Regions from separate parts of the Caballeronia sp. PC1 genome, predicted to be linked through region 2. Evidence: predicted binding sites of a transcription regulator. Region 2 holds the regulator's gene; the other holds the start of a gene.
The links. The regulator HrcA, encoded in region 2, represses chaperone genes, less so after heat shock. The targets are predictions, from matches to a motif close to TTAGCACTCNNNNNNNNNGAGTGCTAA.

Region 1 (7,223 bases), 170 kb from region 2:
CGAGCGACTGCGTGAGCACGTCGTCGCCATCGACGAGCGCGGGCACGATGCCGTCCGGATTCACCGCGCGATACGCGGGCTTCAATTGCTCGCCGCCGTCGCGCAGTAGGTGAATGGGCGCGTACTCGTAATCGAGCCCTTTCAGATTCAGCGCGATGCGCACGCGATACGCCGCCGAGCTGCGGAAATAGCTGTAAAGCTTCATACGACGCGCACCGAAAACTCGCCGATGCCCTCGACGCCGCCCTTGAGCAGATCACCCTTCACAACCGCGCCGACGCCTTCGGGCGTGCCCGTGAAGATGAGATCGCCGGGGAAAAGCTCGAAAAGCGTCGACAGGTACGCGACCGTCTCGCCGACCGACCAGATCAGTTGCGAGATGTCCGAGCGCTGCTTTTCCTCGCCGTTGACGGAGAGCCAGATCGCGCTCTTTTCCAGATGGCCGACCTTTGACACCGGATGGATCGGGCCGATCGGCGCGGAGCGGTCGAAGCCCTTCGCGGTGTCCCAGGGACGGCCCAGCTTCTTCGCCTCGGCTTGCAGATCGCGGCGCGTCATGTCGAGGCCGAGCGCGTAACCGTAGACATAGTCGAGCCCTTTTTCGGCGGGAATGTCCTTGCCCTGCTTGCCGATCGCGGCGACGAGCTCCATCTCGAAGTGCAGATTCCCGGTCTGCGACGGATACGGGAATTCGCCCGTCGAGCCCGGCGCGACGTACAGCACGGCATCGGCGGGCTTGCTGAAGAAGAACGGCGGCTCGCGGTCGGGATCGTGGCCCATTTCGCGCGCATGGGCTTCGTAGTTGCGTCCGACGCAATAGATGCGGCGAACGGGAAACCGCTCGTTCGAACCGTCGACGGGCACCGCTGCGGCCGGCGCCGGAGGAAATACGTAACTCATCCCGCTCTCCTGTTGCTGTTTTCGATATGCAGATTGATGGACGAACGCGCTGGCGCGAACCGCCGGCGAGAAGAGCGAGTTTAACGCGCGCGCTGAAATCGTGGCGAGGCCTGAAGGCTTGCGGGACGCGGCTCTGCGAGCTTTCGACGAGCCTTCGCATGATCGCCCGAAGGGTCCCCGTTAGTAAGCAAACGACGATATCCGCGCGAAACGTCGCGCCGCGGCACCTTGCCAGCGCCCGTCAAATGCGGTACTCAATAAGCTCCTGTACCTTGAAACGCGCGACGGCATCGCTCCCGCTTCGGAAACCAAGCGGAACTGCGCGCCCGATCCGCGCCTCTTTTTCCCGATGACCGAATCCGCTTCCCCCACTTTCGCCTGCGCACGCTACATCAAGGAAATCGGCCGCGGGCCGAACGGCGCGCGCGCCCTCTCGCACGACGACACCTACGCGCTCTACGAAGCGATGCTCGAAGACCGCGTGCCCGAGCTCGAACTCGGCGCGGTGCTGCTCGCGTATCGCGTGAAAGGCGAGACGTCGGCCGAACTCGCGGCGATGCTCTCGGCCGCGCATCGCTCGTTCGAGCCGCTGCACGTGCAGGACGGCCGCGAGCACGCGCGCCCCGTGTCGATTCCGAGCTACAACGGCGCGCGCAAGACGCCGAACCTCGTGCCGCTGTTGTCGCTGCTGCTCGCGCGCGAAGGCGTGCCGGTGCTGGTGCATGGCGTCACCGCCGATCCCGGCCGCGTGACGAGCGCTGAAATCTTCACCGAGCTAGGCATCGCGCACGCGGCTTCGCACGATGAAATCGAAGACAGCCTCGCGTCGCGCCGCCTCGCCTTCGCGCCGATCGCCGTGCTCGCGCCCAAGCTCGCTCGCCTGCTCGCGCTGCGGCGGCGCATGGGCGTGCGCAACTCCACGCATACGCTCGTGAAGATTCTGCAGCCGTTCGCGGAGCCGGGCCTGCGGCTCGTCAACTACACGCACCCGGAGTATCGCGAGAGTCTGACGGGGCTGCTCGCCGAACATCCCGACGCGGCGGCGGGCGGCGCGCTGCTCGCGCGCGGCACGGAAGGCGAAGCCGTCGCCGACACGCGCCGCCAGGTGCAGGTGGACTGGTTTCACGACGGCCGCGTCGAAACGCTGATCTCGCCGGAGCACTCGCAGCCGCACGCGCCGCACATCGAACTTCCCGAAGCGCTCGACGCCGCGACGACCGCGCGCTGGACCGAAAGCGTGCTGCGCGGCGATGTGCCCGTGCCGCCCGCGGTGGCGCGCCAGGTCGAAGTCATCGCGCAAACCGTGCGCAAACCGGTCGTCGATCAGACAAACCCCATTTGACACGGTATTCAACGCTGGTTTAAAGTCGAACGCATGCGCTTCACCCAGTCTTCCTCCCTCCGAATTATTTCGGGCCGCCTAGCGCGGCCCCTATCGCTACGTCTAGCGTAAGTCGCCAGACGTAGCGCCGCGCGTTGTCGGGTCTTCCGGCCAAGCGCGGTCCTGCCAGCAGTCCCGCAGTTCCTTTCCTTACCACTTGTAGTCGTCAGCTTTTCGTTGGCTCATCCCGCGAAACGAAAACGCGAGGGTCACATGCACGCTGCTTCGCGCACGTTCACGTTGGTCACAGGCGTCACCATCGCTGGTGATTCGTGTGTCCGCGCGCGCAGCTTCGTCGTACGTGCATGCCGCCACGCCCGGCCAGCCGCCGGACACGGCCTCTCTCGCAGACGCTACGCAAACCGTCCGAAGAGAGATCGACGATCATGATGCCGAACCCCGCCGAGAAATACCGCCCGTTTCCGCAAGTCCGTCTGAATGGCCGCCGCTGGCCGACCCGCACGATCGAGCGCGCGCCGATCTGGATGAGCACCGATCTGCGCGACGGCAACCAGTCGCTCATCGAGCCGATGAGCATCGCCGCGAAGCTCGAATTCTTCGAGATGCTGGTGAAAATCGGGTTCAAGGAGATCGAGGTGGGGTTCCCGTCGGCATCGCAGACGGACTTCGATTTCGTGCGCAAGCTGATCGACGAAAACCGCATTCCCGCCGACGTGACCATCGAAGTGCTCGTGCAGTCGCGCCGCGAACTGATCGAGCGCACGTTCGAAGCCGTCGAAGGCGCGAGCCGCGTGATCGTGCATCTCTATAACGCGATCGCGCCCTCCTTCCGCAAGATCGTGTTCAATCAGTCGAAAGACGAAGTGAAGGCGCTGGCGGTCGAGGGCACGCGCATCATCAAGGAATGCGCGGCGGCGCGGCCGGATACGCACTGGATCTATCAATATTCGCCCGAGACCTTCAGCATGACGGAGCTCTCGTTCGCACGCGAAGTATGCGACGCCGTCGCGCAAACCTGGCGTCCGACGCCCGATCACAAAATGATCGTGAATCTGCCCGCGACGGTCGAAGCCGCCATGCCGAACGTGTTCGCCGACCAGGTCGAGTGGATGGACCGCAACATGGGCTATCGCGACAGCATCGTGCTTTCCGTTCACCCGCACAACGATCGCGGCACGGCGGTGGCGGCGGCGGAAATGGCGGTGCTCGCGGGCGCGGATCGCATCGAAGGGTGCCTGTTCGGCAACGGCGAGCGCACCGGCAACGTCGATCTCGTCACGCTCGCGATGAATCTCTATACCCAAGGCATCGATCCGGGCCTCGATTTCTCCGATATCGACGCCGTGCGCCGCGTCGTCGAGCGCTGTAACCAGATTCCGGTGCATCCGCGCCATCCGTATGCGGGCGATCTCGTGTTCACCGCGTTCTCGGGCTCGCATCAGGACGCGATCCGCAAGGGCTTCGCGCAGCGCGCGCCGGGCACGGTCTGGGAAGTGCCCTATTTGCCGATCGATCCGGCCGATCTCGGCCGCAGCTACGACGCCGTGATTCGCGTGAACAGCCAGTCCGGCAAAGGCGGCTCGACGTATCTGCTCGAACGCGGGCTTGGCTTCACGCCGCCGCGCCGCGTGCAGATCGAATTCAGCCACGCCGTCCAGAAAGTGACCGATGCATCCGGCGCGGAGATCGGCGGCGAAGCGATCTGCGAACTCTTCCGGCGCGAATATTTCGATGCGGGCGGGCCGGTGTCGCGCATCGATGCGGCGACGCTGGCGGTGTTCGAAAGGCGCGTCGCGGTTTCACCCGCGGCGAGCGCGGCAGGCGGCGACGCGTGGGCGCAGACGGTCGCGGCCGCGCTCGATGTCGATGCGGCCGTCAACTGGTTCGAAACGGCGGTCACGGCGGGCGGCGATACCGCTGCGTTTGTCGGCTGCCGGGTCGGCGACGGTCCGACGCGCTTCGGCGTCGCGGTGCATGAAAATCCGGGGCTGGCGGTCGCGGATGCGGTCGTGAGCGCGGTGAACCGGTCGGGACGGATCGTGGAGCGCGCGCAGCAAACGCAGGACGAAGCGCTCGAAGCGTAAGAAAAACGCGCGCGTGGTTATTCGAGCGCCACGCGCGTCGCCTGCAGCGCGAGCAGTTGCCACTGGCCTTCGGTCTGAACGTGCACGGCGGTATAGGCGATCGGAAAGAGCAGCGCGCCGTTCTTCGACTCCATTTCGACCAGCGCGCGGCCCGATACCAGACAGGTATCGCGGCCGGCGGGCAGCACGTCCTGCGACTGGATTTCGATCTGGCGATAGCGGCGGCGGCCCGCAACAATGGCGTCGATGAACTGACGCTTCGTCTCGCGCTTGCCGTTCGTGTGCACGTAGCTGACGTTTTCGGCCAGCAGCGTGTCCAGCGCCGCGCCGTCGCCCTCGACCATCGCCCGGAAGCGATCGCGCTCGAGGCCGCGTATGGCCTCAATGGTTTTTGCCGGCATCTGTCGATTCCCCTTGTGTCGAGGAACCGATGCGCCGGCGCCTCGTCAGAAGTTGTATTGCAGATATAGCTGGCTGAAATTTATACCAGGATTCGGCTCTTTGATACCCGCGTTCGACACATGCTGGTAGCGAAAGCCGGCCTGATAGCTCTGCTTCTGGCCGAAGATCACGCCGATGCCCACCACGTCAGCGAACTGGAATGCCGTCGATGCGGTGAAAAACGGCGAGAAACGCGCGTGCGTAAGCAGCCGCACGCCGACGCCCGCCTCGATGAACGGCCGGAAATAGCCCGAGCTTTTCACAAACCGCACCATCGGCGTCACCCCGAACTCCCAGATATCCGGGTTGGTGGTGTAGGGCATGGTCGAGTGCCAGTACGACACGTGCCCTTCGCCGACGAGCGTGAAGTGAAAGCCGCCGATTTCCCACCAGGTCAGATCGGGGTCCCAGACGAGGCCGAGATCGACTTTATTGATGTCGCGATCGGACATGCCGCCGGCGATCTGCACGCCGAACCGGTCTGCGTGAGCGGCCGTGGATGCAACACCGAGCGCGGCGCAAACCGTCAGACGCGCGAGCGGACGTTGCCAGAGAGTCTTGTTTTTATGCATGAGCACCCCAATTACTTACTCGGAAGACGGGCGTGTTTCACTAACGATGTCGTCTGCGGATTTTAGTGATCTTCCGCCACCTTTGCAGAAATCGCATACACCTCGCCTATTTGTTGAATTTTCTTTCGCCGCAGCGCACAAAAACGGTAATCCGTTCGAAACCATCGGACGAATCGGTATCATCTACCGCGCTCGGCGCAACAGTCTGTTCTATCAAACCCGCAAATTCGATAGCTTTTGTGGGAACTCCCTCATTCCTGCGCCCTCTAACACTTAGCACTCGATGAACCGGAGTGCTAATATCGTGTCTGACTTGTCGCCGCCGTCTGGCGGCACGCGAATTGTTGATAAGGAGCTTATGAGCGTGACCAATGCGATGACCCTTCCGAATGTATTGAGCTCGGCACCTGCCAAGGCCTCATCGGCAGGCGCGCTGACGTACGCACAGTCGTCGATGCTGACCGGCCAGATCGGCAACATCGATTCCTACATACAAGCAGTGAACCGAATTCCCATGCTGTCGCCGGCAGAGGAACGTCAGTACGCCACCGAATTCCGCGAGCAGGGCAACCTCAACGCGGCGCGCCAGCTCGTGCTTTCGCACTTGCGCCTGGTCGTGTCGATCGCCCGCAACTATCTGGGCTACGGCCTGCCGCACGCCGATCTGATCCAGGAAGGCAATATCGGTCTGATGAAGGCGGTGAAGCGCTTCGACCCTGAGCAAAACGTGCGCCTGGTTTCGTACGCGATGCACTGGATCAAGGCGGAGATCCACGAGTACATCCTGCGCAACTGGCGCATGGTGAAGGTCGCGACGACCAAGGCGCAGCGCAAGCTGTTCTTCAACCTGCGCAGCCACAAGACCAATCATTCGGCCTTTACGCCGGACGAAATCGAAGGTCTCGCGAACGAGCTGAACGTGAAGCGCGAAGAAGTGGCTGAAATGGAAACGCGTCTGTCGGGCGGCGACATTGCGCTGGAAGGTCAGGTGGAAGATGGCGAGGAAGCATTCGCGCCTATCGCCTATCTGGCTGACTCGCACAACGAGCCGACCAACGTGATCGCGGCGCGCCAGTTCGACAAGCTGCAAAGCGACGGCCTGGCCGAAGCGCTCGAATCGCTGGACGAACGCAGCCGCCGCATCATCAAGGCGCGCTGGCTCGACGTGCAGGACGACGGATCGGGCGGCAAGACGCTGCACGAGCTGGCCGACGAATTCGGCGTCTCGGCGGAGCGCATTCGCCAGATCGAGGCGAGCGCCATGAAGAAAATGCGCTCGGCGTTGCACGACTACGCGTAAAACCTGACTGTGCTGTAGCAGTAATTGCGAAGCCCGCCGTCATCGAGACGGCGGGCTTTTCATTTGATCGCGCGCTTATAAGCAAACGGCGCCCGAAGGCGCCGTCCGCAATCATGCATCGACTACCGCATCAGGCGGGCAGCGGCGCGGCGCCGCCGCCTTTGGACGACAGTCGCGTCGAGAGTTGCTCGGCATAACGCTGCGCCGTTGCGCCCACGACGATATGGAACGTATCGGCCGACACCCACGCCACATCCAGCGACGACAGACGCTGGCGATCCACCGACGACGGATCGCGCACGACCACGCGCAGGCGCGTCGCGGCGACCGCATCGAGCGAAACGACATTGGTCGCGCCGCCGAACACCGCGAGCCAGCGGAACGGGTCCGGATCGAGCGGGCCGGGCGTCTGATCGACGTTCGCGGCAGCGGCTGCGGCTACCGGTTGCGCCGGCGTGGACGAGGCCGGCGTCGCGCCGCGCGTCGAAGAATGTTCGAGTTCGGTGCGGATTTCATCGGCGATCAGATCTGCTTCCGGCCCGATGATCACCTGCACGTTGGTCGCCCCGCGCTTGAGCACGCCA
Region 2 (7,223 bases):
CTCGTCATGGAGCGCGATGCGGCCGCGCTCGCGCGCGAGATCGTCGCGATGCGCGAGCGGGTTTTCGCGGGCCATCCGAACCACGGCGCGCTTTTCGACCTGAAGCACGATCGCGGCGGCATGGTCGATATCGAGTTCATCGTGCAGTACTGGGTGCTGCTGCATGCGCGCGAGCATCGCGAGTTCTTGCGCAACGCGGGGAATATCACGCTGCTGAAGATCGCGGCGCGAAGCGGTTTGATCGCGGAGGACGAGGCCGACGTGATCGGCGCGGCCTACCGGCATTACCGCAAGCTCCAGCACACGCTGCGGCTCGACGGCATGGAAAAGGCGCGCGTCGATCCGGCCGAGGTTCAGGCCGAACGCGACGCGGTGACGGCGTTGTGGGAGCGGGTGTTCGCGGTGGCGGCGCAGTAAAACGGCTTACGCCGCCAGCATTTCCTTCGCGTGCTTGCGTGTGGTCGCGGTGATTTCGATGCCGCCGAGCATGCGCGCGACTTCCTCGATGCGCTTGCCCTTGTCGAGCGGCATGACGGTGCTGACGGTGCCGCCCACGTCGTCGGAAGACTTCGCGACCTGGAAGTGCTGATCGCCGCGCGCGGCCACTTGCGGCAGGTGCGTGACGCACAGAACCTGGCGGTCGCGGCCGAGCTGATGCAAGAGACGCCCGACCACTTCCGCGACGCCGCCGCCGATGCCCGTGTCCACTTCGTCGAAGATCAGCGTGGGCGTCGGGCTTGCGGTACTCGCGATCACGGCAAGCGCGAGGCTGATACGCGCGAGCTCGCCGCCTGAAGCCACTTTCGCGAGCGGCCTGAGCGCCACACCCGCGTGACCCGCGACGCGGAATTCGATCTGCTCCAGACCACTCGCCCCGCCTTCGGCGAGCGGCACGAGCGCGACTTCGAACCGTCCGCCCGCCATCGACAATTCCTGCATGCCTTCCGTGACCGCTTTCGACAGGTTTTTCGCGGCCTTGGCGCGCGCCTTCGACAGCACTTTGGCCTGGTCGAGGTACGCGCTCTTCGCCTTTTGGGCGGCGGCGTTGAGCGCGTCGAGATCGGCGGCGGCGTCGAGTTCGGCGAGCTGTTTGCGGCGCGCGTCGTGTTCCTCGGGCAGCGTTTCGGGCTGAAGCCGGAACTTGCGCGCCGTCGAATGCAATTGATCCATGCGCCGCTCGACCTGCGCGAGCCGGTCGGGATCGAGCTCCAGCCGCTGCGCGTAATGCGAGAGCGAGTACGACGCCTCCTGCAACTGGATCTCGGCCGGTTCGAGCGACGCGAGCACGTCGTTCAGCGCCGGATCGATATCGGCGAGGCCGCGCAGCTTCGAGACGATCGCGGCAAGCTGAGAGATCATGGCTTCGTCGGATTCGGAGAGCGCGCCGAGCGCACCCTGCACGCCGTCGATGAGACTCGCCGAATGCGACAGCCGATGATGCTCCGCGCTCACTTCTTCCCATTCGCCCGGCTGCGGCGCGAGCTTGTCGAACTCGCTCAGTTGCCACGCGAGGCGCTCGCGCTCCAGTTGCAGTTCGCGGTCGCGGCTCTGCGCGGCCTCGACCGCCTGCTGCGCGTCGCGCATCGCGCGCCACGCGCGGTTCACGGCGCCGGCGGTGTCGAGCAGTTGCGCGTGCGTGTCGAAGAGTTCGCGTTGTGCATCCGGGCGCATCAGCAGTTGATGCGCGTGCTGCCCGTGAATATCGACGAGCATTTCGCCCACTTCGCGCAGTTGCGCGAGCGTCGCCGGCGTGCCGTTGATGAACGCGCGCGAGCGGCCGCCCGAATCGATCACCCGGCGCAGCATGACCGAATCGCCGTCCTGCGTGAGCGCATGCTCGTCCAGCCAGTGCGTGACGACCGGATGCGTTGCGAATTCAGCGGTGATGTCCGCGCGTGCCTGACCGGTGCGCACGACGCTCGCGTCGCCGCGCGCGCCGAGCGTGAGCGCGAGGGCGTCGATCAGAATCGACTTGCCCGCGCCGGTTTCACCCGAAAAGACCGTGAAGCCTGGATCGAAATCGATATCCAGTGTTGCGACGATGACGAAATCTCGAATCGAAAGATGACGGAGCATGGACGCTTCGGAAGGGGAAATCGGTAGTTCAGAGAGAAGAGGCGTCCTGCGACGGATGCTCGTTCCAGTGCAGCTTCTTGCGCAGCGTCGCGTAGGTGCTGTAGCCGACCGGATGCAGCACCGGCACCGTATGCTTGGAGCGCCGCACTTCGATGGCGTCGTTCAGCTCGACGGCGGTGAACGACTGCATGTCGAAGTTCACGTTCACGTCGCGCCCGGCGATGATCTGAATGGTCACTTTGGAGTCGTCGGACAGCACGATCGGACGATTCGACAGCGAGTGCGGCGCGATCGGCACGAGCACGAAACCTTGCAACTGCGGATGCAGGATCGGCCCCGCGGACGACAGCGCATAGGCGGTCGAGCCGGTCGGCGTGGCGACGATCAGGCCGTCCGAGCGCTGGTTGTACATGAAGTGGCCATCGACGGACACGCGCAGCTCCGCCATGCCGGAGAAGCCGCTACGGTTCACGACGACATCGTTGAAGGCGAGCGCGTGGTAGATCGGCTTGTCGTTGCGCACGATGCGCGCTTCGAGCAGGCTGCGCTCCTCGCGCTCGAACTGGCCGGCGAGCAGCTGCGGCACGATCTCGCGCATGGCCTTGAGCGGAATGTCCGTGATGAAGCCGAGCCGCCCGTGATTCACGCCGATGAGCGGCGTCTTGTACGGCGCGAGCTGCCGGCCGATGCCGAGCATCGTGCCGTCGCCGCCGAGCACGATCGCGACGTCCGCGCGCGCGCCCATCTCGGCGATGGACAGCGCCGGGAATTCCGTGACGCCGACGTCCTTCGCGGTGCCCGCCTCGAACACGACCTCGAACCCTTGCTGCGCAAGGAGATCGGCGAGCGCTCTCAGCGGCGCCTCGATGCCCGGCGTGTTGGTGCGCCCCACGAGGGCGACGGTCTTGAATTGGCCAATTTCCATGCCGGCATTACACCATAGTCAGAGAGCGAAAAGAACCGTGGGTGACGGCCTCCGGACGCGCTTTCGCGGGGCCGCGCGACGCCGCACGGGCGGGCCCGCCGTTTCTCGCTAGAATGGAGCGGACGTTGAACGCGGCGCACGCGGCGCGGCTCGCCGCCCCCCGACTCGTTGAGCTAGAATTTGCCCATGCTAGACCCACGTGCACAAACCCTCCTGAAAACGTTGATCGAGCGCTACATCGCCGAAGGTCAGCCGGTCGGTTCGCGCACGTTATCACGTCATTCGGGCCTCGAACTGAGCCCCGCGACGATCCGCAACGTCATGTCGGACCTGGAAGAGCTCGGCCTGGTCGCGAGTCCGCATACGTCGGCGGGCCGCATTCCCACGCCGCGCGGCTACCGGCTCTTCGTCGACACGATGCTGACTGTAGAAGGCCCCGAAGACGAAGCGATGACCACTGCGGTCAAGACCCGCCTGCAAGGCGAGGAGCCGCAGAAGATCGTCGCGGCGGCGGCGAGCGTGCTGTCCAATCTCTCGTCGTTCGCGGGCGTCGTGCTCACGCCGCGCCGCAGCCACATGTTCAAGCAGATCGAGTTCATGCGGCTGTCGGACAAGCGCATTCTGCTCATCATCGTGACACCGGAAGGCGATGTCCAGAACCGCATGATGGCCACGCAGCGCGACTACTCGCCCTCGCAGCTCGTCGAGGCCTCCAATTACATCAACGCGCATTTCGCGGGCCTGTCCTTCGACGAAGTGCGCCGGCGTCTGCGCGAGGAAATCGACCAGTTGCATGGCGACATGACCGCGCTCATGCAGGCCGCCGTGGTCGCGAGCACCGCCGAGACGGACCCCACGGACACCGTGCTGATTTCCGGCGAGCGCAACCTGCTGGAAGTGGCGGACCTTTCGTCCGACATGGCACGGCTGCGCAAGCTGTTCGACTTGTTCGACCAAAAGACGAGCCTCCTGCAATTGCTGGATGTTTCGAGTCACGCGCAAGGCGTGCAGATTTTCATCGGCGGAGAATCGAATCTCGTGCCGATCGAGGAAATGAGCGTCGTGACGGCGCCGTACGAAGTCAACGGCAAGATCGTCGGCACGCTCGGCGTGATCGGCCCGACGCGCATGGCGTACAACCGCGTCATTCCGATCGTGGACATCACCGCGCGTTTGCTGTCGATGTCGCTCAGTCATCAGTGACATCCTGGCGCATCGCGCACGGGTCCGCCACTAGGCCGTTCGGCCAATGATGCGTCGAGAAGCGCGCCGCTATAATGGCTTCACCTTTTCCGACGACGACCTTCCGGCCCGCTTCCCCTATGCGTTTCGACCTCGAGTTGCCCTCGCAGCCCAGCGCTTCGCATCGCGTCGCGGTGCTGCTGATCAATCTCGGCACGCCGGACGCGCCCACGCCGCGAGCGGTGCGCAAATATCTGGCGCAGTTTCTGTCCGATCCGCGCGTCGTCGAAATTCCTGCGTTCGTCTGGCAGATCATTCTGCGCGGCGCGATCCTGCCGTTCCGCTCGCGCGCGTCGGCCAGGAAATACGCGCAAGTGTGGATGCCGGAAGGCTCGCCGCTGCGCGTGCACACGGAAAAGCAGGTCGAGGGGCTGCGGCGGCTTTTCGCGGCGAACGACTATCACGTGATCGTCGATTACGCGATGCGCTATGGCACGCCCGGCATCGGCGCGATGCTCAATCAACTGAAGCTCGAAGGCGCGGACCGCATTCTGCTGCTGCCGATGTATCCGCAATATTCGTCGTCCACGACAGCCACCGCGTTCGACGACGCGTTTGCTGCGCTCAGGCGCGTGCGCAATCAGCCCGAGGTCCGCACGATCCGCCATTACGCGGATCATCCGGCATATATCGCCGCGCTCGCGGAGCAGGTGCGCGACTACTGGCGGCATCACGGCGCGCCCGACTTCGCCGCCGGCGACAAGCTCGTGCTGAGCTTTCACGGCGTGCCCAAGCGCACGATGGACCTTGGCGATCCCTATCACGACCAGTGCCAGCAGACCGGCTCGCTGCTGACGTCCGCGCTCGGGCTCACGCCGGTCGAGTGCCGCGTGACGTTCCAGTCGCGCTTCGGCCGCGCGGAGTGGCTGCAGCCGTACACCGCGCCGACGGTCGCGGAACTGGGCGCGGGCGGCGTCGCGCGCGTGGACGTGTTCTGCCCGGGCTTCACGGCCGATTGCCTGGAGACCATCGAGGAAATCGGCATCGAGGTGCGTGACGAATTCCTGAAGGCCGGCGGCAAGCATTTTCACCGCATCGCCTGCCTCAATTCGTCGCCCGCGTGGATCAAGGCGCTGGGAGAGATCGCCGCGCAGCATCTTCAGGGATGGCCGGTGCAGACCGTGCAGCCGCTCACGGCCGTCGCCTGAACGCGGCTTTAGGAAAGATCGCTGATGAACTACAAGATTTCGACGGAACCCGGCGCGCGTTTGCGCATCGACAAATGGTTATGGGCGGCGCGCTTCTTCAAGACGCGTTCGCTCGCAAGCGATGCGGTCGAAAAAGGCCGCGTGAAGATCGGCGGCGCGAACGTGAAACCGTCGAAGGACGTGCGTATCGGGGATATCGTCGAGATCGATATCGAGCGGCTCGTCTGGCAGGTCGAAGTGCTCGGCGTGTGCGACGTGCGCGGCCCGGCGACGGTCGCGCAGACGCTTTATGCCGAAACCGAAGAAGGGCGCGCCAAGCGCGTGGCCGAAGCCGAGCGCCGCAAGCATTTCCGCGAGCCCGCGGCCAACATGCAAGGCAGGCCGACGAAGCGCGACCGGCGCGTCATCGACAAATTTTCAGATCCGGACTGAAGAAGCTTTCCATGGTCGCGTGAACACCGCCGTACTCGATGTTACGGTCGGTCACGGCGCCGGACATGCAAATGGTGGTCGTTCCCGCGACGAGTACCAGGGCGACCACCGCGATAGCAAAGGTCAGTTTCATGGTACCCCCAAGAGCGGGTTGCCCGGTCAGTGTTCGGCCGGGTCAGGAAACGGGCATGGGCTGAAGCGGATTGAAGCATTCGTAGGATTAGGGTTAACGTGCTTCCTGCGGTGCTTTTTCGAAGTGTAGGCGACTTAGGGCTTTCCCTCAATCTGAAGTTGGCGCGGCGCGCTGAAGTGTCTGTTCCGGGTCATTTTCGCGCCACCGAGGGGCGGATAAATTCATCCGAAGCCTTGAAAAAGTCCTGGACGCCCCAATTTCCGCCGCTAGTGCGAAAAACGCGGCCCCGGTGATCAACGGCCGCTTTCGCATCCGACTCAACTCACAGCAATACACATTCAGCGACATGGAAAACACGCAAGAGAATTCAGCGAGCCAGAACCCGGCGCCCGCCGACGAAAACGCGCGCCAGGCCGCCGACACGACCAACGCCACGGCTCAGCAGCCGCAGGCCGCACCGGCGGACGCGGCTGCCGCGCCGCAAGCGGCGCCGAATGAGGCCGAAAGCGCCCTCGCCGAAGCGCAGGCCACGATTGCCGCGCTCAAGGAAGATTTTCTGCGCGCCAAGGCCGAAGCGGAAAACGTGCGCCGCCGCAGCCAGGAAGACGTCGCGAAGGCGCATAAATTCGCCATCGAAAATTTCGCGGAAAACCTGCTGCCCGTGCTCGACAGCCTCGAAGCCGCGCTTGCGGATCAATCGTCGGATCTCGCCAAGGTGCGCGAGGGCGTCGAACTGACGCTGCGCCAGTTGACGGGCGCGCTCGAGAAAGGCCGCGTGATCGCGGTGAATCCGGTCGGCGAGAAATTCGATCCGCATCGCCACCAGGCCATTTCGATGGTGCCGGCGGAGCAGGACCCGAATACCGTCGTCACGGTGCTGCAAAAGGGCTACGTCATCGCCGACCGCGTCTTGCGCCCGGCGCTCGTGACGGTCGCCGCGCCGAAGTAACGCGCATGACCCGCGTCGCCGCCGGCGAACTTCGGCGGCGACCGGCCGGCATGGCGTCCCGCGCAAAAAAAGTTATAGACCGCATCGCTTTCAGGGTCTTGAAATCGAAACTGGCGCTCTTATCTTGCGTACAGGTATGAATTTTGGGCGTTCGGCCCGGTAAATCGGCATAAGCCGGCGTGGGGCGCGTAGTCCCGCCCGCCGCAACGCCACCGCGATCAAAGTTAGGAGAGTGATAAAAAATGGGCAAAATCATCGGTATCGACCTCGGCACCACGAACTCGTGCGTGGCGCTGATGGAAGGCAATCAGGTCAAGG

Region 1: a site for HrcA is predicted at 5,613-5,639, ahead of rpoH (RNA polymerase sigma factor RpoH). Genes of this name have one in related genera too.

The regions. Positions count from the first base shown of each region.
Region 1 covers NZ_JAJUBH010000001.1:2,369,517-2,376,739, forward strand. Annotated here, with positions in the region: gene maiA (maleylacetoacetate isomerase) at 1-205, opposite strand, end outside; gene LY284_RS11325 (fumarylacetoacetate hydrolase family protein) at 202-900, opposite strand; gene ybiB (DNA-binding protein YbiB) at 1,250-2,242, shown strand; gene leuA (2-isopropylmalate synthase) at 2,668-4,326, shown strand; gene LY284_RS11340 (nuclear transport factor 2 family protein) at 4,344-4,727, opposite strand; gene LY284_RS11345 (acyloxyacyl hydrolase) at 4,773-5,339, opposite strand; gene rpoH (RNA polymerase sigma factor RpoH) at 5,704-6,639, shown strand; gene nagE (N-acetylglucosamine-specific PTS transporter subunit IIBC) at 6,770-7,223, opposite strand, start outside.
Region 2 covers NZ_JAJUBH010000001.1:2,201,216-2,208,438, reverse strand. Annotated here, with positions in the region: gene glnE (bifunctional [glutamate--ammonia ligase]-adenylyl-L-tyrosine phosphorylase/[glutamate--ammonia-ligase] adenylyltransferase) at 1-417, shown strand, start outside; gene recN (DNA repair protein RecN) at 424-2,076, opposite strand; gene LY284_RS10585 (NAD kinase) at 2,105-3,001, opposite strand; gene hrcA (heat-inducible transcriptional repressor HrcA) at 3,188-4,204, shown strand; gene hemH (ferrochelatase) at 4,324-5,391, shown strand; gene LY284_RS10570 (RNA-binding S4 domain-containing protein) at 5,416-5,823, shown strand; gene LY284_RS10565 (hypothetical protein) at 5,795-5,956, opposite strand; gene grpE (nucleotide exchange factor GrpE) at 6,303-6,905, shown strand; gene dnaK (molecular chaperone DnaK) at 7,148-7,223, shown strand, end outside.